Regions from separate parts of the Marinobacter sp. H13 genome, predicted to be linked through region 2. Evidence: predicted binding sites of a transcription regulator. Region 2 holds the regulator's gene; the other holds the start of a gene.
What was found. The regulator FliA, encoded in region 2, starts transcription of late flagellar genes. The targets are predictions, from matches to a motif close to CTAAAGTTTNNNNNNNNNNNGCCGNTAA.
Positions count from the first base shown of each region.

Region 1: the regulator FliA is predicted to act here: its motif matches at 7,547-7,574, upstream of AC5JQH_RS17610 (methyl-accepting chemotaxis protein).

Region 1 is NZ_JCACRU010000001.1:3,771,991-3,782,539, forward strand. It holds gene AC5JQH_RS17585 (TIGR04282 family arsenosugar biosynthesis glycosyltransferase) at 1-324, shown strand, start outside; gene AC5JQH_RS17590 (IS1380-like element ISMaq3 family transposase) at 496-1,797, opposite strand; gene AC5JQH_RS17595 (insulinase family protein) at 1,894-4,716, opposite strand; gene AC5JQH_RS17600 (hypothetical protein) at 4,781-5,080, opposite strand; gene AC5JQH_RS17605 (SDR family oxidoreductase) at 5,466-7,451, shown strand; gene AC5JQH_RS17610 (methyl-accepting chemotaxis protein) at 7,609-9,855, shown strand; gene rnt (ribonuclease T) at 9,930-10,549, opposite strand, start outside.
Region 2 is NZ_JCACRU010000001.1:539,297-549,845, forward strand. It holds gene motD (flagellar motor protein MotD) at 1-341, opposite strand, end outside; gene AC5JQH_RS02530 (flagellar motor protein) at 360-1,100, opposite strand; gene AC5JQH_RS02535 (protein-glutamate methylesterase/protein-glutamine glutaminase) at 1,100-2,263, opposite strand; gene AC5JQH_RS02540 (chemotaxis protein CheA) at 2,329-4,479, opposite strand; gene AC5JQH_RS02545 (protein phosphatase CheZ) at 4,496-5,281, opposite strand; gene cheY (chemotaxis response regulator CheY) at 5,302-5,685, opposite strand; gene AC5JQH_RS02555 (RNA polymerase sigma factor FliA) at 5,848-6,591, opposite strand; gene AC5JQH_RS02560 (MinD/ParA family protein) at 6,623-7,435, opposite strand; gene flhF (flagellar biosynthesis GTPase FlhF) at 7,504-8,811, opposite strand; gene flhA (flagellar biosynthesis protein FlhA) at 8,872-10,549, opposite strand, start outside.

The DNA.
Region 1 (10,549 bases), 3.2 Mb from region 2:
AGTCTGTCTCTTCAGGATTATGACCGGGCATTGGTGGTGGGCAGTGATTGCCCCTCGGTCGATCCGGATTACGCCCGTAACGCCGTCGCGCTCCTGAAAGACTACGACGTTGTGCTTGGGCCCTCAGACGATGGCGGCTATGTCCTGATTGGAGCCTCCCGAGTGGCTGAGGGAATGTTGGATGACATTGCCTGGGGCACGCCGGAGGTTCTGACCCAGACCTGTGAGCGCCTTAAAGCATCGGGGCTCAGCTATTGTTTGCTGGAGCCCCGCTGGGATGTCGACGAGCCCGAAGACTGGGCGCGCTTTCTGCGCACTCTTTGAGTACTCTAGCCCGGATTTCTCATAGTGCTCCAACAACCTTCGCAGACCAAGCCTGGTAGTGCCAGATCCGAGTGGTCATGGTCGAAGTTGGCGATTATTTAGCCAGTTTCCGGCATTCAGGCACAACTCCCCCTTTCCCCCATTGGTATCGGGCCGGGGGAGCCCGATTATCTACTGGGGCACCAAGCGCTGAACCAGTGCTGAGAGATCGTTCTTGTGTGGATAGCTATCACTCATCAACACCCGTATTCGGCGGGTGTTGCGGATGATGACTGCGCCAACCTTGATCAGCTTCAAGCGCAAGGTGCCGGCACTCATACGTTCGAAGGGCGTGTTTTTCAGATGCACCCGCAAACGCTCGAACAGGGTGTAGGCGAAGCCGGATAAGATCAGCCGCCACTGGTTGGTCCACCAGTGTGTGCTGGAGGTGCGACCGGCAAACAGATCCAGTTGTTGATCCTTGATCCGGTTCTCCATATCACCCCGTGCGCAATACTGTTCGTAGTAGAGCTTGAATCCGTCATCGTAGCGGGAGCTGATAACGAACCGGGGGTTCGGGCCTTGAGGGCCATATTCCAGGCGCGCAACCACCCAGCGTGGCTTATGCCAGCTTCGGGCTTTGTAGCGGAAGCGGAAGGTGCTGGCGAGCTTATGGCCATGAGCCTCGTAGTAGGTCCGGACTTTGTCCATGGCTGGGGCGGCAAGCGCCTCCAGCCGCTGGTTGCGGGCCATGCCTACGATGTAATCCACCTGGTTGCGATCGCACCAGGCCAGCAGTCGGGGCTTGCTGAAGTGGGAGTCGCCCCGGAACACGATCCGGGTCTGTGGCCAATACTCGCGAATAAATCGCACCAGCAGCGCCAGAATGGCCCAGCTGTGCCGGGCATCACCTCGATTGCTGGTGCGCAGATAGCTCACCAGCAAGTGCCTACCGCAGAAGACGTAAAGCGGGAAGTAGCAGTGATGGTCGTAATACCGGTTAAAGAACTTACCCGGCTGGTCGCCGTGCACCGGAATATCGGTGCCGTCAAAATCCAGCACGATTTCCTTGGGCGGCTTCTCATGCTGCTCGATAAAGTGGTGCCAGAGCAACTCATGCGCTTTGACAATGGTTTGCCGATCCATCGCCTGCTCCATTCGACAAAGCGTGGACTTGCCGGCCAGAGTCGAGGCATTCCCCGTGGCGGTTTGTAGTGCCTGATCAAAGCGAAGCGCTTCATGATCATTCAGATCTTCGTAGCCACCGGCCACACCGTAGACCCGTTGCCGGACCAGGGACTTGAGCTCATGACGAATCATCCGGGGATCCCGCTGGTCGGTCAGAGTCTCGGCCAGCCGTTGGGTTAACCGGTGTTGTTTGTCGACTTCGCGCAGTAACAGCAAGCCGGCATCGGAGGTGATATGGCCTCCGGAGAAGTCGGTTTCAATCTGGCGGCGGGAAAGTGGCGAGAAGGTCAGTTTTTGAGGTACCATTTTGGATAGCGGTTGTTGGTGTTGATTGATGGTGTAAGGTCCTGAAATTTTAACACTTTCAGCCGCTTTCTTTTATCCCCTCATGAGAAATTCGGGCTAGCTGGCGGGCACCGGCGGCAGCTCGGTGAGCCTGCCAAGCGCCCGGTTTGCCTCCAGGCCATTCCCACCTGTAACCACTTCTAATGCCTGCTTGCGCTCCAGGACGGCCTTTTTGAAGGTTTCCAGCAATTGTGGTTTTCCGACCTGCTTGATCGCGTTGGCCAACTGCTGGCGGGAATCAAACGTGTCCATGCCCCGATCAATCTCACGCCAGTAGCGGCTGGAAATCTCGCCGAGTTGCCGGTCCCGCTCGAGTAGCTTGCTGATAACGGCCTGTTTCTCCCGATCAAGGCGTTCCGCTGTCAAAGCGGAGAGGGTTTCCTCAAAGCTGTTGGAGAATTCCTGAACAGCCTGGTCAATCTCTGCCGGGGAAGCGGAAGGTGACTGCACAACAAACCCCAGGGCCGGTGTTTCAAGCATTTCAAAAGGCGTTGCGTAAACGATGTAGCCCATCTGGCGGGTGGTTCGGATCTCTTCGTAGAACGGGCTGCTGATAATCTGGGCCAGCAGCCGGAATCGGGCCCGTTCCTCAAAGCTGGTGTTGTCTCCCTGCATGTAGAGGGTATAGCCCGTGTCTGGATGGTCCACGTCGATGGAGACGAGGGTTTCATTATCTGGCAGCTGGCGCACCTGGCTTCGTGCTACCCGGACCAGCTCGCTGTTGCCCAGAACAATGGCGTCAATTTGCCGCGCGAGGTTAAGAGTCGAGGCCTCGGTAAGGTTTCCGTGCGCCATCATAACCGGGTCAACCTGTGACAGCAGGGCTTCAGAGAAGGACTGCAGTTCCTCGAAGCTAACTTCCCGGGCGGCTCTCAGCTTGGCGTCGGTGGGCCAGGCGCCTTCGATGAGGGACGTCTGGATAAACTCAGAGGTCTGTTCGACGGGGCGATCCTTGGCCTTGTTCTGCAGGCCGTCAATCAGCTGCTGCCGGGCGATCTCGAAACGTTGTTCGGTCAGTTCCGGTGCAGCCACCTGGAGCAGAATCCGGTTCATCAGGGTATGGAGTTTGTCGTCGTAACCGCCGACCCGGACCGTGATACCCCTGAGATGCGGATAGACGCTGTAATCCAGGCCCGCAAGACTGGCGGAGTAAGCCCAGGCGTTCAGATTGGCATTGATAGCGTCCACCAGCAGCTGAGTGAGCACGTAGCTGCGTGCCGACGCTCGGGTGGCAGGCGTACGAAGGCCCACAAACACGTTGGCTTTCGGGGTATCAAACCGGGTATCCCGGGCAAACCAGACATCCATTCCCTCGATGGTTGCCAGTTGTGTCGGCTGCGCCATGGTTTTTCCGGGCACCATCGCCAGATCTTCCGGCACAAATGGATTCTCCGGCGGCAGGCGCAGCTGGGCAGCGAGTTCTGGCAGGAACTGGGTCCTCAGTGTTGCCGGGTCGAGTGGTTTTCGGGCCCACGCCGCTTCGTACCAGTCGGTTCGGTTCGGATTTTCAAGTTCAGGCTCCGGTGCCAGAACAAAAGTAAGGAGGTTGTCCGGCGTCAGCCTGTCCAGAATGTCGCGGTACTGTTCCGGCGCGAAGCGCTCAACCAGCCAGGGCGCCCGCAAAACGTCTTCGGCGGGATAGTCCTGGAGGTAACGAGAAAGGCGCATGGCTTCGTGCAGGGGGTTACCCTGTTCGCGGAATCGAAAATCGATGCGAGCCAGGTTCTGCATTTCCAGGAAACGCTGCTCGCTGATACCTTTCTGGCGAATCTTCTCGATGTAATCGAATACCAGCGGCAGGATGTCCTCATGGCGAGCCAGTCCTTCCGGTGTCAGGGAAATGCTGATTTCGAGGGTGGCGTTCTCGCCGGTATCCATGCCCAGACCTGCGGAAAGGCTTTCCGCCAGACCGGCCCGTTTCAGAACGTCGAACAGGCTGCCCGGGCCCTCGTGGCCGAGCAGGTTGGCCACGTAGCTGGCGGGTTTGGTGCGGTAGTTCGCTTCCTGGGACGGAATAGGGAACGTGAGCGACAGGCTTCGAACGTCCTTCAGTGCTTCTGCTGTGACCTTGGCTGGCAGCTCATCTGAGCGGTACAGGCTGGCGACGTGACGCTTGGTCTCAAGGTTGCGGTTTTCAATGGCATCGAACCGCCCTCGCACCATGGATTCCAGTTCGTCCAGGGTTTGGGGCCCGTAAACCGCCAGGCTCATGATGTTCGAGGAGTAATGCTGCTTCCAGAACTCGATCAGATCCGGCCGAAGGGGATTTGCTTCCGTATTCTCAAGGGTGCTCAGGTTTCCGACGGCAAAGTGACTGAAGGCGTGATCCGGATTGCTAACGGCCTTCTTGACGGAATAGAAGCGTCGACCATCGTCTTTCTGTTTGGCGCTGAACTCCGAGTGCACAGCGTTGCGCTCACGATCCACCAGTTCGGCGGTAAATAGGGGCGCGGAAAATTGCTGGGCGAACCGATCCAGTGCCGGTTCCAGAAATTCGGCCTGAACATCGAAGAAGTAGTTCGTGTCCTGGAACGCGGTGAAGGCATTGTGCTGGCCACCGTGGCTCTTGATGAACTGCTGGTACTCGCCCGGATCGGGGTATTTCTCGGTCCCGAGGAACAGCATGTGCTCGAGGAAGTGGGAGAGGCCTTCGCGCTCCGCCGGATCATCTCCGCTACCAACAGCAACGTTCATTGAGGCCGCCGCTTTGTCTGCATCCTCATCAGACACCAGAATGACCTTCAGGCCGTTGTCCAGTTCGATAAACCGGTACTGGTTGTCGTCATTGGGGCTCTTCTCGGGAATCTGCGCAGAAAGAGCAAGGGTGCTGAACAGCAAAAGTATGAGCAGGGAAAACAGGCGTGAGATCGGGTTCTGCATGGAGTTCTTCCTGACGGTACGTGTGTTCATAGGCCCTCTGGGATCCGGAGAAGAGGTTTGCGAATCAGTGCATCAGCGCGTTGCGGGTGCTTTCAGGCTGCTGGTCAAGTGTTTTACGTGCCAGATCCGCGGCTTTCTCACTGTCCAGCTGGCCCGAGGCAATACGCTCAAGAACCGTGGCCATGATGGCGACGGACTGGCGATAATCGGCGAACTCGGCCTGGAAGGCCTTGTCGATGGCCTCGTAGACCGCCTGAATTTTCTCTTCCCGTGAACCAGCGTTATCGGCTGTGTCGTTGATGGCCTTCAGGCAGGCCCGGGCAATCGAAATGTAGCGTTCCGCGTTGGGATTGTCTTTCTGCATAGTAGGGGTTCCGAAGGTCGGTGTTCCTGTGAAAACAAGAGATGCCAAAAGGCGCGATAAGTTCCCGATTATGTCATTGCTGGCGGGCGCTTTCATTGCATTGTGGTAATCCGGAAATTGAGCATGCACGGGGCAATTTCTGTGCTAGTCTCAAAAACATTGTGTCGACGAACCGGACAGGCATGTCCCGCTTGTCGGGTCAGAAATTTAGAGTAATAGCTCTATACAAAACAAAGGCTTACAGAGTAAAAGCTCTAAAAAAGTTCGATACATGAAGGTTGCAATTAAGTACAATGCCGGCGTTTCCGGAAAACTCTAAGACTTTAGTCGTATGGGTGCCGGCATGGATAGACAACAACAGAGCAACAGGCAGGGTGGAAGATTGATGAATTATTTCCTGACGGGTGGCACCGGATTTATTGGCCGTTTCCTGGTGGAGAAGCTTCTGGCACGTGGTGGCACTGTCCACGTACTGGTGCGTGAACAATCCCAGGACAAGCTGGACAAATTGCGTGAGCGCTGGGGCGCGGATGAAACCCAGGTGAAGGCCGTCATAGGCGACCTGACCAGCAAGAATTTGGGCATCGACGCCAAGACGATGAAAGCCCTGAAAGGGAAAATCGACCACTTTTTTCACCTCGCCGCCGTGTACGATATGGGCGCAGATGAAGAAGCCCAGCAGGCGACCAATATCGAGGGCACCCGCGCTGCGGTGAATGCTGCAGAAGCGATGGGCGCCAAACACTTCCATCACGTTTCTTCCATTGCGGCTGCCGGTCTGTTCAAGGGAATCTTCCGCGAAGACATGTTCGACGAAGCCGAGAAGCTGGATCATCCGTACCTGCGGACCAAGCACGAATCTGAAAAGGTCGTTCGTGAGGAATGCAAGGTTCCCTTCCGCATCTACCGCCCGGGCATGGTGATTGGGCATACCGCTACCGGTGAAATGGACAAGGTGGATGGCCCCTACTATTTCTTCAAGATGATTCAGAAAATCCGCCACGCGTTGCCCCAGTGGGTCCCGACCATTGGTGTCGAGGGTGGGCGTCTGAACATTGTGCCGGTGGATTTCGTGGTTAACGCCATGGATCACATTGCTCACCTTGAGGGTGAAGACGGCAAGTGCTTCCACCTGGTGGATACCGATCCGTACAAGGTTGGCGAAATTCTCAACATCTTCAGCGAGGCTGGTCACGCACCCCGGATGGGGATGCGGATCGATTCCCGCATGTTCGGCTTTATTCCGCCATTCATTCGCCAGAGCTTGAAGAACCTGCCACCGGTGAAGCGTCTGACGTCGGCCATTCTTGATGACATGGGCATTCCGCCATCCGTGATGTCGTTCATCAATTACCCGACCCGTTTTGACGCCCGCGAAACCGAGCGCGTTCTGAAAGGCACCGGCATTGAAGTGCCCCGCCTGCCGGACTACGCGCCGGTGATCTGGGATTACTGGGAGCGCAATCTGGATCCGGACCTGTTCAAGGACCGCACGCTCAAGGGCACGGTTGAAGGTCGCGTCTGCGTGGTGACCGGTGCTACGTCCGGTATTGGCCTTGCAACTGCCCAGAAACTGGCAGACGCCGGCGCGATCCTCGTGATCGGTGCCCGCAAACTCGAGCGCCTGAAAGAGGTGGCCGCAGAGTTGGAGTCCCGGGGCGCAAGCGTACACGCCTATCCCTGCGATTTTTCCGATATGGATGCCTGCGACGAGTTCGTGAAGACCGTGTTGGATAACCATGGCCAGGTCGACGTGCTGGTCAACAACGCCGGGCGCTCGATTCGCCGTTCACTGGATCTGTCGTTCGACCGCTTCCACGATTTCGAGCGCACCATGCAACTGAACTACTTTGGTTCCGTTCGTCTGATCATGGGCTTTGCGCCCAAGATGCTTGAGAATCGCCGCGGTCACGTGGTCAACATCTCGTCCATCGGTGTGTTGACCAACGCTCCCAGGTTCTCGGCTTACGTGGCTTCCAAATCCGCGCTGGATGCCTTCAGCCGCTGCGCCGCTTCGGAATGGTCGGATCGCAATGTCACGTTCACCACCATTAACATGCCGCTGGTGAAAACGCCGATGATTGCGCCAACCAAGATCTACGATTCTGTCCCCACGCTAACGCCTGACGAGGCTGCAACCATGGTTGCCGATGCCATTGTCTATCGGCCGAAGCGAATCGCTACCCGCCTGGGTATCTTTACCCAGGTGCTTCACGCCCTGGCGCCCAAGATGGCCGAGATCGTCATGAACACCGGCTACCGGATGTTCCCGGATTCACCGGTCGCCGCCGGTAGCCGTTCCGGGGAGAAGCCGAAGGTGTCCAGCGAGCAGGTGGCTTTCGCCGCCATCATGCGGGGCATCTACTGGTAACGCAGTTGCCCCCGAATCGAGTGGGAGGGGGAGTTATTTCCCCTCCCATATTAATGGGTTAAACGAGATTCGCCTCTTTTATAAAGTGTTCTGGGCTAAAGAAAACCAGCCGATAGCCGATGGTTAACATAAGAACAATATAAAAGAAGGGCTATTGATGACTCTCAAGAAACGTCTTTTGCTGACTTTGCTGCTGGTTGGCCTGCTTCCCGTCATTGCCATCTCATTTTTTAACGCCGAAATTGCCCGACAGAGCCTGACGGAACAGGCGTTGCAACAACTCTCTATTGCGGCTACCAATAAGCAGCATAGTGTTGAAGATTATCTCAGCACTATTGCCCGGCAGCTGAAAGCCATGGCCAATAATCGCGGGACCCGAACGGCGGCCCAGGGGTTTGGTTTGGCATTCCAGAATTATGAAAAACTGGTACAAGAGGAGCAGTCGACCTTACGAGAAAACGTCGAGGCTTATTATCAGCAGAATTTTTTGCCACCCTTGCAGCAAAATGGTGGTGCTAACGGACGTTCAGCCTCGGACTTCGTTGCATCCCTCAGCAAAAACAGCCTGGCTCTGCAGATGGGTTACATCGTGGACAACCCGAATCCTGTGGGGCAGAAAGACGAATTGGTATCGGCTGACGTCCATATCGCGCAGTTTTATAACACGCTTCACAAACAGTGGCACACCTCGTTCAAGGAGTTTCAGGAGGCGTTCGGCTACTACGATATTTATCTCATTGATGCCGATACAGGCCACGTTATCTATTCCGTAGCCAAAGAGGTGGATTTTGCTACCTCCCTGAAAGATGGTCCCTACGCGGATTCTGGCCTGGCGGCAGCTTATCGTCAGGCGATGTCTGACGGACAGGATACTGCTCCGACTTTTGTTGATTTTACTCGGTATGTACCGTCCTACGGTGCGCCCGCCGGATTTGTGGCAACCCCCATATATTCCGAAAAAGATGAGCGGCTGGCCGTGCTGGCCTTCCAGTTCCCCATCGACAGCCTGAACAACATCATGATGGAACGAGATGGCATGGGCGAAACCGGGGATGCCTATCTGGTGGGGCCGGATAACCTGATGCGGTCAGACTCCTACCTGGATCCGGAAAACCGCAGTGTTGTCGCTTCCTTTGCCGACCCGGAGAATGGACGCATTAGTTCGACATCGGTGGATGAGGCCCTGGCCGGAAATTCCGGTGAAGGCGTGGTTACGTCCTACCGTGGCGAGCCAGTGTTTTCCGCCCACAGGCCAGTTACCGTAGGCGGGCTGAACTGGGCGCTGGTGGCGGAGATTAGCGAAGACGAGGCCTTGGCGCCGGTGCGTGAAATGTGGACGCTGGCGGCGATAGCCATTGCTATTGTGCTCCTGGCTGTGGCGGCCGTGGCGGTCTGGACCGCAGTGCGGATCATGAAACCCCTCGGCAAAGACCCGTCCGAATTGCAGGCACTGGCGGAACAGGTAGCTGCAGGTAACCTGGTCATTGATTCGTCCGACAGTGACAAGGCTACGGGCGTATACGGCTCCATGCTCAAGATGGTGTCAGACCTGAAAGAAGTGATCTTCAAGGTTGAAGAAGCGTCCCAGCGCCAGGCCAGTGCATCTGAACAGTTGTCCGGTACCACCTCGCAGACTCTGGACAGTGTGAATCAGCAGGCAGAGCAGACTGAGCAGGTGGCGTCGGCCATTGAAGAAATGTCCTCTGCCATCAGCGAGGTGTCCCAGAATACCTCGGAATCGGCAGCCGCCGCCCGGCGCACTGATGAGGCGGTCAGCCGCAGCGCCACCGAGGTGGAATCCTCCGCTGAGGACACCCGTGCTATGGCCAGGGAACTGGAGGAAGCAGAAGCCGGCATAGAGGACTTGCGAAAGAATATGGAATCCATCACCAGGGTTCTGGATTCGATAAAGTCCATCGCCGACCAGACTAACTTGCTGGCTTTGAATGCCGCTATTGAAGCGGCCCGGGCCGGTGAACAGGGCAGGGGCTTCGCGGTGGTCGCGGATGAGGTGCGCAGCCTGGCCCAGAACAGCCAGAAGGCGACCGAGGAGATCAGTAGTTCCATCGAAACTCTGGTTAATTCTTCGGAGCGTGCTTCAAAGGTGGTTACCCGCTGCAGCACCCAGGCCAGAGGTATTTCTGAGCGGGCAGGAACCGTAGTGTTGCAGCTTCGCGAGGCAGTGGAAGAGGTTGCCCGGATGTCCGGTATGGCGGAGCAGATTGCTACGGCTTCCGAAGAGCAATCAGCCACGGCCGAAGAAGTAACGCGCAACGTATCCACAATTGCTGAAAAGTCCTTGGAGACCAAACAGGCCATGGTCCAGATCTCCGAAGCCAGTGGTGACTTGGCGGAGTTGTCTCATCAGCTCAGGGATTCTCTGTCCCGCTTTAAAGTCAGCTGAGTATGAGGCGTGCCTTCAACACTTAGGCCTGGCACACAGAAAAAAACCCGCTGCGGCGGGTTTTTTTATGGCGGTTATTCGGTCTCTTCGGGGATCACCGGAGGCGGAAAGCCGCCCAGTTCTTTCCAGCGATTCACAATGCCACAGAACAGGTCTGCGGTTTTTTCCGCGTCATAGGCGGCGGAATGGGCTTCCTTGTTGCTGAACGGAATGCCCGCGAGTTTGCAGGCCTGGGCCAGAACCGTGTGGCCATAGGCCAGGCCGGCCAGCGTGGCGGTATCGAAGGTTGAGAAAGGATGGAACGGGTTACGACGGATGTCGGCCCGCAGCGCGGCTGCAAAGATGAAGTTATGGTCAAAGGTGGCATTGTGGCCCACCAGGACGGCTCGCTTGCAATCGTGGTTCTTCACCGCCTTGCGAATGGGGCTGAAGATCTCGCTGAGTCCTTCCCGCTCGGGTACCGCTTCTCGCTCCGGATTCCACGGATCAATACCCGTGAAATCAAGCGCGGACTGCTCCAGATTCGCGCCTTCGAAAGGATCGATCTGCTGAACGTGGGTTTCAGCGCGCCGCACCCAGCCATCGTCGTCCATGGTCAGTATCACTGCCGCCACTTCCAGCAGGGCGTCCCGCTCGGGATTGAAGCCAGCGGTTTCCACGTCGACTACAACAGGCAGAAACCCGCGAAAGCGGC
Region 2 (10,549 bases):
AGCTGGTCAGCCATGGCTCGCAGCGCTTCGGTCCGCGCCTGCGCGTCCATCTCCGGATTTCGGGGCGCTTCGGTCACCGCCGGCGGGATTACGTTCTCGGCAGGCGCATTCAGCGATCTCTGGGGCTGGTCGCCAATCTCGATTGGCTGGAAGGAGCGCTGGGGTGCATTGAACACGCCGGTCAGGGTTTCAGAAAGGACTTTGTATTTGCCTTCGTTAACGGACGATACCGAGTACATCACGACGAAAAAGGCGAACAGCAGGGTGATGAAATCCGCGTAGGAAATCAGCCACCGCTCCTTGTTGTGCAGATCATCCTGGGGTTGCCTACGGCGCCGCATAAGTTGGCCTGCGCATGCTTACTGCAGGAAGCCCCGCAGCCGCAATTCGATGGATTTCGGGTTTTCACCCTCGGCGATGGCAATCAGGCCATCGATCATCATGTCCTCATAGCGGGTGCGCTCCCGCACGATACCGCGCATCTTGTTAGCGACCGGGAAGAACAGGAGGTTGGCCAGCGCCACACCGTAGATGGTGGCTACAAAGGCGGTTGCGATCCCGCTACCCAGGGATTGGGGATCCTCAAGGTTGGTCATCACCTGGATCAGGCCCATGACAGCCCCGATAATGCCGATGGTTGGCGAGTAACCACCCATGGCCTCGAACACCTTGGCCGACTCCAGATCCCTCTGCTCACGGGATTCCAGATCAACTTCCATGATGCCCCTGATGGTCTCGGTTTCGGCACCGTCGACCAGCAACTGCAACCCCTTGCGGGCAAAGGGCTCCGGCTCGCGCTCGGCAAGCCCTTCAAGGCCCAGCAAGCCCTGCTTGCGAGCTTTTACACTCCAGTCAATGACTTTTCCGATACCGTCTTCAAGGTTGATAAACGGCGGGAAAAAGACCCAGCGCACCTGAGTGAAAGCCCGCTTCAGCATGGGCCACGAGGTCTGCAGGATAGTCGCGGCCAGAGTGCCACCGATGACGATGATGGCCGCCGGCCCATTAAACAGTGAGCCAACCGCTCCGCCTTCCAGCAGGTTACCGCCAAGAATTGCGGCAAAGGCCAGTATGACCCCGAGCAGGCTCAGGATATCCATCAGCACACACCTTCCGCGAGGCGTGGCCCGATCTCGTCCAGGGACAATACATCATCCGTCAGCCCTGCCTTGGCGACGGCCATCGGCATGCCGTAGATCACAGACGATTTTTCATCCTGGGACCATATATCGGAACCGCTCTGCTTCATCATCCGACAGCCTTCTTTGCCGTCCGAGCCCATCCCGGTAAGAATGACGCCCAGCGTCTTGCCCGGAAAGCTGCGGGCAAGAGAACCGAAGGTAACGTCCACGCAGGGTTTGTAATTGAGCCGCTCGTCTCCGGGCAGAATACGGATCCTGGGCTGTCCGCCCCGATTCTCGACCATCATCTGTTTGCCGCCGGGCGCCAGCAAAGCCAGGCCGGGCCGCAACACATCACCATCCTCAGCCTGCCGGACTTCAATCCGGCAGAGCTTGTTAAGGCGTTCGGCGAAGGCAGGCGTAAAACTCGCCGGCATATGCTGCACCAGAACAATCGGTGCCGGGAAGGTCGCGGGCAACACCGTCAGTACCCGCTGCAGGGCAACCGGGCCGCCGGTTGAAGTACCAATGCCAACAACGGCGTAATGCTTGGCCGGCCCACGGCGGCCATGGCGCCTGGGGGCCTCGGTTTCGCCCGGAGAACCTGCCGACGCTGCCGGAGCCCGGGTGTCAGGACGCTGACGCGGTGCTGGTTCCGGACGCGGGCGCCCTGCAGGCTCCGGCGCCCGGGAGGCCGGAGCTGAAGGTTCCGCGCGGGAAGGCGCAGGAGAACGGTTGCCGGGACGACTGCGGGCTACATCCAGAATCCGCTCAATCAAGATTTTCTGAAGCTGACTGTTGTCCCGGGCAATTTCTTCGAAATTCTTGGGCAGAAAATCAACGGCGCCGGCCTCGAGCGCATCCAGTGTGACCCGGGCGCCCTCATAGGTGAGCGATGAGAACATGAGCACCGGTATCGGATGTTTGCGCATGATTTCGCGCACGGCAGAGATGCCATCCATCACGGGCATCTCATAATCCATGGTAATCACGTCGGGACGCAGTTTCTCGGCCAGCTCAACGCCTTCCCGACCATTGGTCGCAGCACCTACCACTTTGATCTGGCCGGAGCTGGTCAGGATTTCCGTCAGCCGCTTGCGAAAAAACCCTGAATCGTCAACGACCAGGACAGAAACTGTCATCCACTTCTCCTACCCAATCCATCGTTCTTCGGCCTTCTCTGGCAAAAAGCGCCGGAAGGCCCGGCTCAACCGTAATGTTGCAACAGGCTTGGCACATCAATAATGAGTGCAATCCGGCCATCGCCGGTAATAGTGGCACCGGCCATGCCTGGCGTACCCTGGAGCGCTCGCCCAAGGGGCTTGATAACCACTTCTTCCTGACCAACCAGCTGGTCGACCACGAACCCGACCTGCTTGGTACCCATGGCCACAATGACAACATGGGCGTTATCGGGCACCTCCTGGCCAGCACCGCCACGAACCAGCCAGCGCTTGATATGGAATAGCGGGAAGACTTTATCCCGAACCACAATGCACTCGCGCCCATCGACGATGTTGGTCTTGGTCAGGTCCAGATGGAAAATCTCGACCACGTTGACCAGCGGCAACGCAAAGGATTGATCGCCCAGCATGATCATCAGGGTGGGCATGATGGCGAGCGTCAGCGGAACCTTGATGACAATGCGAGAGCCCTTGCCCAGCTCGGATTCGATGCTCAACTGGCCATTGAGCTGGCCAATCTTGGTTTTCACCACATCCATGCCGACGCCACGTCCGGACACATCCGAAATCTGCTCCTTGGTGGAGAATCCGGCGGCAAAAATAAGGTTGTAACACTCCGAATTGGTCAGCCGGTCCGCGGCGTCCTGGTCGTAGATACCCTTTTCGACTGCTTTGCGGCGCAGGACTTCCGGATCCATGCCCGCGCCGTCATCCTCGATAAACAGCAGAATATGGTCTCCCTCCTGCTCGGCAGAGAGGGTAACCGTGCCCTGGCGTGGCTTCCCGGCCTTCTCGCGGACTTCCGGAGCCTCGATCCCGTGGTCCACCGAATTCCGCACCAGGTGAACCAGCGGATCAGACAGCGCTTCAACCAGGTTCTTGTCCAGATCGGTTTCCTCGCCATGCATCACCAGGTTCACCTCTTTCTTGAGGTTTCTGGCGAGATCGCGCACAACGCGGGGGAACCTGCCGAACACCTTTTTGATCGGCTGCATGCGGGTCTGCATGACGGCGGACTGGAGATCAGTCGTAACCACATCCAGGTTGGATACCGCCTTGTGCATGTGTTCGTCTTCACTTTCAGCACCCAGACGCTGCAAGCGGTTACGCACCAGCACCAGCTCACCCACCATATTCATGATGTCATCGAGCCGCTTGGTGTCGACACGAACCGTCGTTTCCGCGGCCGGGGCATTCTCGCGAGCAGGCATCGCCGGTGCGGCAGCGCCTTTGGCCTCCGGCTTCTCGGCCGGCTTCGATTTTTCGGGCTTTGACGTGTTTGCTTTCGGTGAAGCCGGCTCTTTTGAAGATGCAGGCTGTTTCGGCGCTGAGGGCTGTTTTGGAGCTGCAGGCTCTTTCGAGGCTGAAGGCTCTCCGCCCGCGGTCGGGCTTCCGCCCTTGCCGTGAAGATCGTCCAGCAGTTTCTCGAATTCGTCGTCGGTGATCAGGTCGTCGCCGCCAGCAGATCCGGCCTTGGCAGCCGGCTTTTCTTCTTTACCAGAAGCCTCTTCCTCGCCAGCTGGCGCACCGGCAAACTGACCTTTTCCGTGCAGTTGGTCCAGTAGCGCTTCGAATTCGTCGTCGGTTATTTCGTCGTCTCCAGAACTTTCCTGGTCACCGCCGGCCGATCCGGCGCTCGAAGCCGAGGAAACCTCCGCTGATTTCTCGTCCTGCAGTGCGTCCAGAAGCTGTTCGAACTCGTCGTCGGTGATGTCGCCACCGTCTTCTGCCGGTTCGCTCTCTTCCTGCTCAGGTTGAGCGGCAGCGGCCGGTGCCCCCTCGCCCTCAGGCTGGGCCAGGGCATCCAGACGGGCAATAAGTTCGTCCGGAGCCGGTGTCAGCTCCTCATGATTGCGGACCTGCTCAAACATGGCATTGACGTAGTCGAGTGCTTCTAGAACCACGTCCATCAGTTCGGAATCCACCTTGCGCTTGTGATTACGCAAGATGTCGAAAACGTTTTCCGCGGAATGGCAGCAGTTCACCAGCGCTTCAAGCTGAAGGAAGCCGGCTCCGCCTTTCACGGTATGGAAACCACGGAAGATGGCGTTGAGCAGATCACTGTCGTCAGGATGTCGCTCAAGATCTACCAACTGCTCTGACAGCTTTTCGAGGATCTCGCCGGCTTCTACGAGGAAGTCCTGCAAAATCTCTTCATCAGCATCAAACGCCATGCGTTACCCTCATTATTCAGAAACCGAGACTGGACAACAGGTCGTCTACGTCGTCCTGCCCCGAAACTACATCTTCACGCTCATCGGCCTTGATCTGGGGCCCGACGCCCTTCTCTGCAGACTCTTCTTTTTCTTCAATCTGGTGCACCGTGCCCGTGAGCTGGTCCACATGACTGGCCATCACCACCAGGCTGAGCATCTGCTCCTCAACCTCTTTCACAAGGGCGGTGACCTTCTGGATGACCTGACCTGTCAGATCCTGATAATCCTGAGCCAGCAGGATTTCCGACAGGTTGCTGTACATGGTGTCGGCATCGGTTGCCATGCTGACAAAAAAGCGATCAATCCGGCCGTACAGCTCGCGAAACTCAGCCGGCTGCATTTCCCGGCGACGCAGGCGCTGCCACTCATCACGCAACGCGGCGGCCTCGTCTCTGAGGGCATTGGCCACCGGCATGGTTTCCTCAACCAGGTCCATGGTCCGGTTGGCTGCTTCACCGGTCATCTGCACAACGTATTCGAGACGATCAGAGGCATCTGTCATCTTTGACAGTGCTTCCTGTTGCTCGGCGTTACGGGGATCAATCTGGAAGTTCCGGATTGCTTCGTGCAGGCTCCGCGTCAGCCGCCCTACCTCACGGTACAGACCCTGATCCCTGACTTCGCTGAGTTCATTGATCAGGGTCATGGCTTTGGCATAATCACCCGCATCAACACTCTCGGCCAGTTCCGCTGCCTGCCGCTGGAGCTTTTCCGTCACCTCCGGTTCAAGGCCCCGATGGTTCTTTTTGCTATCGCTCATGAGAGCCATCCGACCTCTGGTTACTGGATTCTTTCAAAGATTTTCTCAATCTTTTCCTTGAGCACGGCAGCGGTGAACGGCTTGACCACATACCCGTTTACGCCTGCCTGGGCAGCGGCAACGATCTGGTCGCGCTTGGCCTCAGCAGTTACCATCAATACCGGCAGGGTTTTCAGATTCTCGTCCGCCCGAACGGCCTTGAGCAGGTCGAAGCCTGACATGCCAGGCATGTTCCAGTCGGTCACCAGAAAATCGTATTTGCCGCTTTTGAGCATTGGCAGTGCCGTGTTGCCGTCGTCAGCTTCATCGGTGTTGGTGAAGCCAAGATCACGCAGCAGGTTCTTGATGATCCGTCGCATTGTGGAGAAGTCGTCCACAATGAGGATTTTCATGTTTTTGTCCAATGGGACCTCCAGTTAGTAACACCCGGAATTCGTTTGACCTTTGCGTTCAAAGTCTAGCAGGCCGCTGTTTTAACCGCTTATTGTCGGACCTTTGCTTCGGTTGTAAAGCATCGGTTACCAAAAACTACAGACTACCTCGTTGGCGACACAGACTGAACGCGGTCAGTTGTCCGATTCCTGACGCCAATCCGAGAGCCGTCCCCGAAGGCGCAGGGCTGCCTGGCTGTGAATCTGGCTTACCCTGCTCTCACTGACGCCGAGCACCGCGCCAATCTCCTTGAGGTTCAGTTCTTCCTGGTAGTAAAGGCTCAACACCAGCTTTTCCCGCTCCGGCAGGTCTTCAATCGCCTCAGCGAGGCTCCGCCGGAAGGCATCGGAGGACAACCCCTCAAGGGGATTATCCTGCGTCTCTGTCTGTTCTATCGGCAGCTCTCCGGATTCATTGAGCTCGTCGAGGCTAAAAAGTCGACCGCTGTTGGAACCGGAAAGGTAGGAGTGGTATTCGGGCAGCCCCATACCCAGCTCTTCGGCCACTTCCTGGTCGTGGGCTTCGCGGCCAAGTCTATCTTCAACGGCCTTGATGGCCTGGGAAATGCGACGGGCGTTGCGATGCACGGAACGGGGGACCCAGTCACCCTTGCGGATTTCGTCCACCATGGCGCCGCGAATACGGATACCGGCGTAAGTCTCGAAGGTAGCACCTTTGGTAGAACTGTAACGCTGGGCGGCCTCGAGCAGACCGATCATGCCGGCCTGCATCAGGTCTTCAAGCTGGACGGACGCCGGCAGGCGAGCCATCAGGTGAAGGGCAATTTTCTTGACCAGCGGCGCGTGCTGCTCAATGAGCTGAGCCGGCTTCTGCGCACTTGACTGGTTATAGATTCCGAGGTTTTTCGCCAATGTCATGTATCCGGTTTTTTGTTTGACTGGATCCGATTCAGACTTCGACGAGCCGCTCCACAAAAAATTCCAGATGCCCACGGGGCGAGGACGGCAACGGCCAGCTATCTACCTTGTCCGCCAGCGCCTTGATGGCCAGTGAAGCTTTCGCCCTGGGATAGGCGTCCAGCACCGCACGCTGCCGCTGAACCGCTTTCTTCACGGCCTCATCGTAGGGAACTATTCCTACGTATTGTAGTGCCACATCGAGGAAGCGCTCGGTGACCCGGGTCAGTTTTTCAAACAGATGCCGGCCTTCCTGCTCATTCCGAACCTGATTGGCAAGAATACGGAAGCGGTTGGTTCCATAATCACGGTTCATCAGCTTGATCAGGGCATAGGCATCGGTGATCGAGGTCGGCTCGTCGCAGACAACCAGCAGCAGCTCCTGAGACGCTCTCAGAAAACTGACCACTGACTCGGAAATCCCGGCGGCGGTATCAACGATCAGGACATCGATCTGATCACCCAGTTCGCTGAACGCATTAATCAGCCCGGCATGTTCCATGGGGCTGAGCTGGGTCATTCGTTGGGTACCGGAAGAGGCGGGGACAATCTTGATGCCACCGGGTCCATTCACCAGAACGTCCTTCAGATCACAATCGCCGGCCAGAACATCCTGGAGGTTGCGATTGGCAGTGATGCCCAGCAAGACGTCGATATTGGCCAGCCCCAGATCGGCGTCGAGCAGCACCACTCTCAGGCCTTTCTGCGCCAGGGCAATTCCGAGGTTCACCGACACGTTACTCTTGCCGACACCACCCTTTCCGCCGGAAACTGCAATCACCTGTACCGGATGTGCTCTGCTCATACTGTTTTTGGTCTCTCGCCACGTTTCGCCGGCTTTGTCTCCGACGCCTGCTGTCAATCTGTCCGGTCTCAGGCGTGCTCTTTCAGGCCCTCTGCGACCGCTTGCTGTTGCTGGAGTGTTTTCAGCCGATCCACGGCCAACCGCACCAGCGGAACGGCTTCTGCGTGGTGCAGGTCTTCAGGAATCTTCTGGCCGTCTGTGTAATAGGCTACCGGCAGACCGGTTTCCATCACAAACCCGAGAGACTCGCCCAGCGTCAGGGCCTCGTCGATTTTGGTCATCACACAGCCCGCAAGATTTGCCATCTTATAGCAATGCCACACGGATTTCATGATGCGAGGCTGACTGGTTGCCGAGACCACCAGATGGGTTTTGATATTGTGATGGCTGCGAGCCAGTTCGGCCAGCTGTTCCTGATAGCCTTTGTCCGCACTGGTCAGTCCGGCGGTATCAATCAGCACCAGATGACGGTCTGACAGCTCGTCCAGAATATCGTCCAGACTGTGGCTCTCATCCACGACCCGAACCGGCACATTCAGGATCCGACCGAACACGAATAACTGCTCGTGCGCCGCCACCCGATAGCGATCCGTGGTCACCAGTGCCACCGAGTCGGAACCGTGTTTGAGCACGTAGCGCGCGGCCAGCTTGCCAATGGTGGTGGTTTTCCCGGACCCTGTCGGACCCACCAACGCGTAGGCGCCACCCTCATCCAGCCACTCCATGCGGGAGGTCCGAACCCCGGTACACAGCATTTTCAGGGACTGCTTCCAACCGTCTTCCAGGCGCCCCGCCTTGTGACGACGGGAAATTGACCCCGCCAGATCACTGCCGAGGCCGAACTCCTGCAAGCGCTCGGCAAGCCTCTGCTGCACGGCGGTGGTCGCAGAAACCTCCGGCTCCTGTTGCGGCCGATGGCCCTGCATCATGTCTTTGAGCGAGCTGATCTCGGCCCGCATCTGCGCCAGCTCATCAGAATAGGCTTCCCTCGGCGCCTGTGGCAGAAGTTCAATATCACCAAAACCACCGCTCACCTCTTCCTGAATGGCAGCGAACGAACCGGCGTAGCTCGCGCCCTGCGATGCCCGCTTTTCCCGTACTTCACGGATGCGGTCCCGGGACCGGCTCAGCTCGTCCTCAAGACGCCTGTGCTGGTCGGCCTGCATCTCGGCCAAGCGGGACCCGTTGGTGGCTTCTTCTGCCTGGTTGCCCAGTCGCTGGCGCGCCATATTCTCGTCATAATCCAGCGCCGTCACAATTTCGACACCGCCGTCGACCCGACGATTGGAAAGGATCACGGCGTCCGGCCCCATCTGTTCACTGACCTGCTTGAGCGCCTCGGCCATGGTCTGAGCAAAAAACCGTTTTACTTTCATGATGCCTCTTCCTCCACCGGCAACGCCGTGCCGGCGCTGTCCGCTCTGTCATCCGCGCCGTTACTGGCCAACGGACGCCACGATCGTAATCTGTTTGTTATCCGGAATTTCCTGGTACGAGAGCACATGGAGCCGCTCTACCCCGTAGCTGGCGAACTTCGCCAGCACCGGCCTCAGGGGCCCGGACACCAGCAGAATGGCTGGCTTGCCGAGCATCTCCTGACGCTGGACGCTCTCCTGAAGCGAGCGCTGGAGTTTTTCAACCATATTCGGCTCCAGAACCAGGCCAATATCTTCCTGTCCGCCGGATTGTTGACTCTGCTGAACAGACTTTAGCAATAACTGTTCCAGATCCGGATCCAGGGTGATCACCGGTATCTCTGATTCGTTGCCGCAGATACTCTGGACAATCATCCGGCGCAGGGACTGCCGCGCAACGGTGGTCAACAGCTTCGGATCCTGACTCTTCGGATGCACGTTCACGATGGCCTCGGCAATGGACCGCATGTCTCGGATCGGCACTTCTTCCTTCAGGAGGTTCTGCAGCACTTTCAGCAGCAGACTGATGGATACGGTGGTGGGTACCAGTTCCTCGGCCAGCTTCGGAGAAATCTTTTCAAGCTGATCCAGCCATTTCTGGACTTCCTCATGGCCCAGCAGCTCGTGGGCGTGTTTCTGCAGTACCTGGTTAAGGTGGGTCGCGACCACCGTACTGGCATCGACCACGGTATAGCCGAGCGTCTGGGCCTGCTCTTTCTTGTCTGGCTCAATCCAGCTGGCGTCCAGACCGAACGCCGGATCCTTGCCTTCAATGCCTTCTATCTTTCCGAATACCTGACCGGGGTCGATGGCCAGTTCGCGGTCCGGATGGATTTCCGCTTCGGCAATCGTCACGCCCATCAGGGTGATGCGGTAGACGTTGGGCATAAGATCGAGGTTGTCTCGAATGTGGACCGAGGGCATCAGGAAGCCGAGATCCTGGGACAGCTTTTTACGAACGCCCTTGATACGACTGAGCAACTGGCCACCCTGTGACTTGTCCACCAGCGGGATCAACCGGTAACCCACTTCCAGACCGACAATATCGACAGTGGACACATCGTCCCAGCCCAGCTCCTTGGTCTCTCCGGGGGCCGGTAATTGACGCCCCTGATCGCCGCCAGCGTCACCGCCTGGAGGCAGATCACGACCCGCCGGCCGTGGAGCCGCCCCGCCCGCGCCCCTAGTCGGGAATGCGCCATCTTCTTCGACGGTCTGTCGCTGGTGCTTCCAGATATACCAGGCAGCGCCGGCGGCCAGTGCACCCAGACCCAGGAAGGCCACGTGGGGCATGCCGGGAATCAGACCGAGAATGATCAGGATAGCGGCGGCAATGGACAGCGCCTTGGGCGCGCTGAACATTTGCTGGAGGATCTGGCCGCCCATATCCTGGCTGGAGGTAACCCGCGTTACCATGATTGCAGCAGACGTGGACAGCAGCAGCGAGGGAATCTGTGCCACCAGGCCGTCACCAATGGTCAGTAGCGCATATCGCTCCATGGCCAGCCCGAAATCCAGACCGTGCTGCAGCATACCAATGGCAATACCGCCAATGATGTTGATGGCAAGAATCAGCAGGCCGGCAATGGCGTCGCCCTTCACAAACTTGGACGCACCGTCCATGGAGCCGTAGAAATCCGCTTCCTGGGCGATTTCGGCACGACGATGCTTGGCCTCATCCTGATTGATCAGGCCGGCG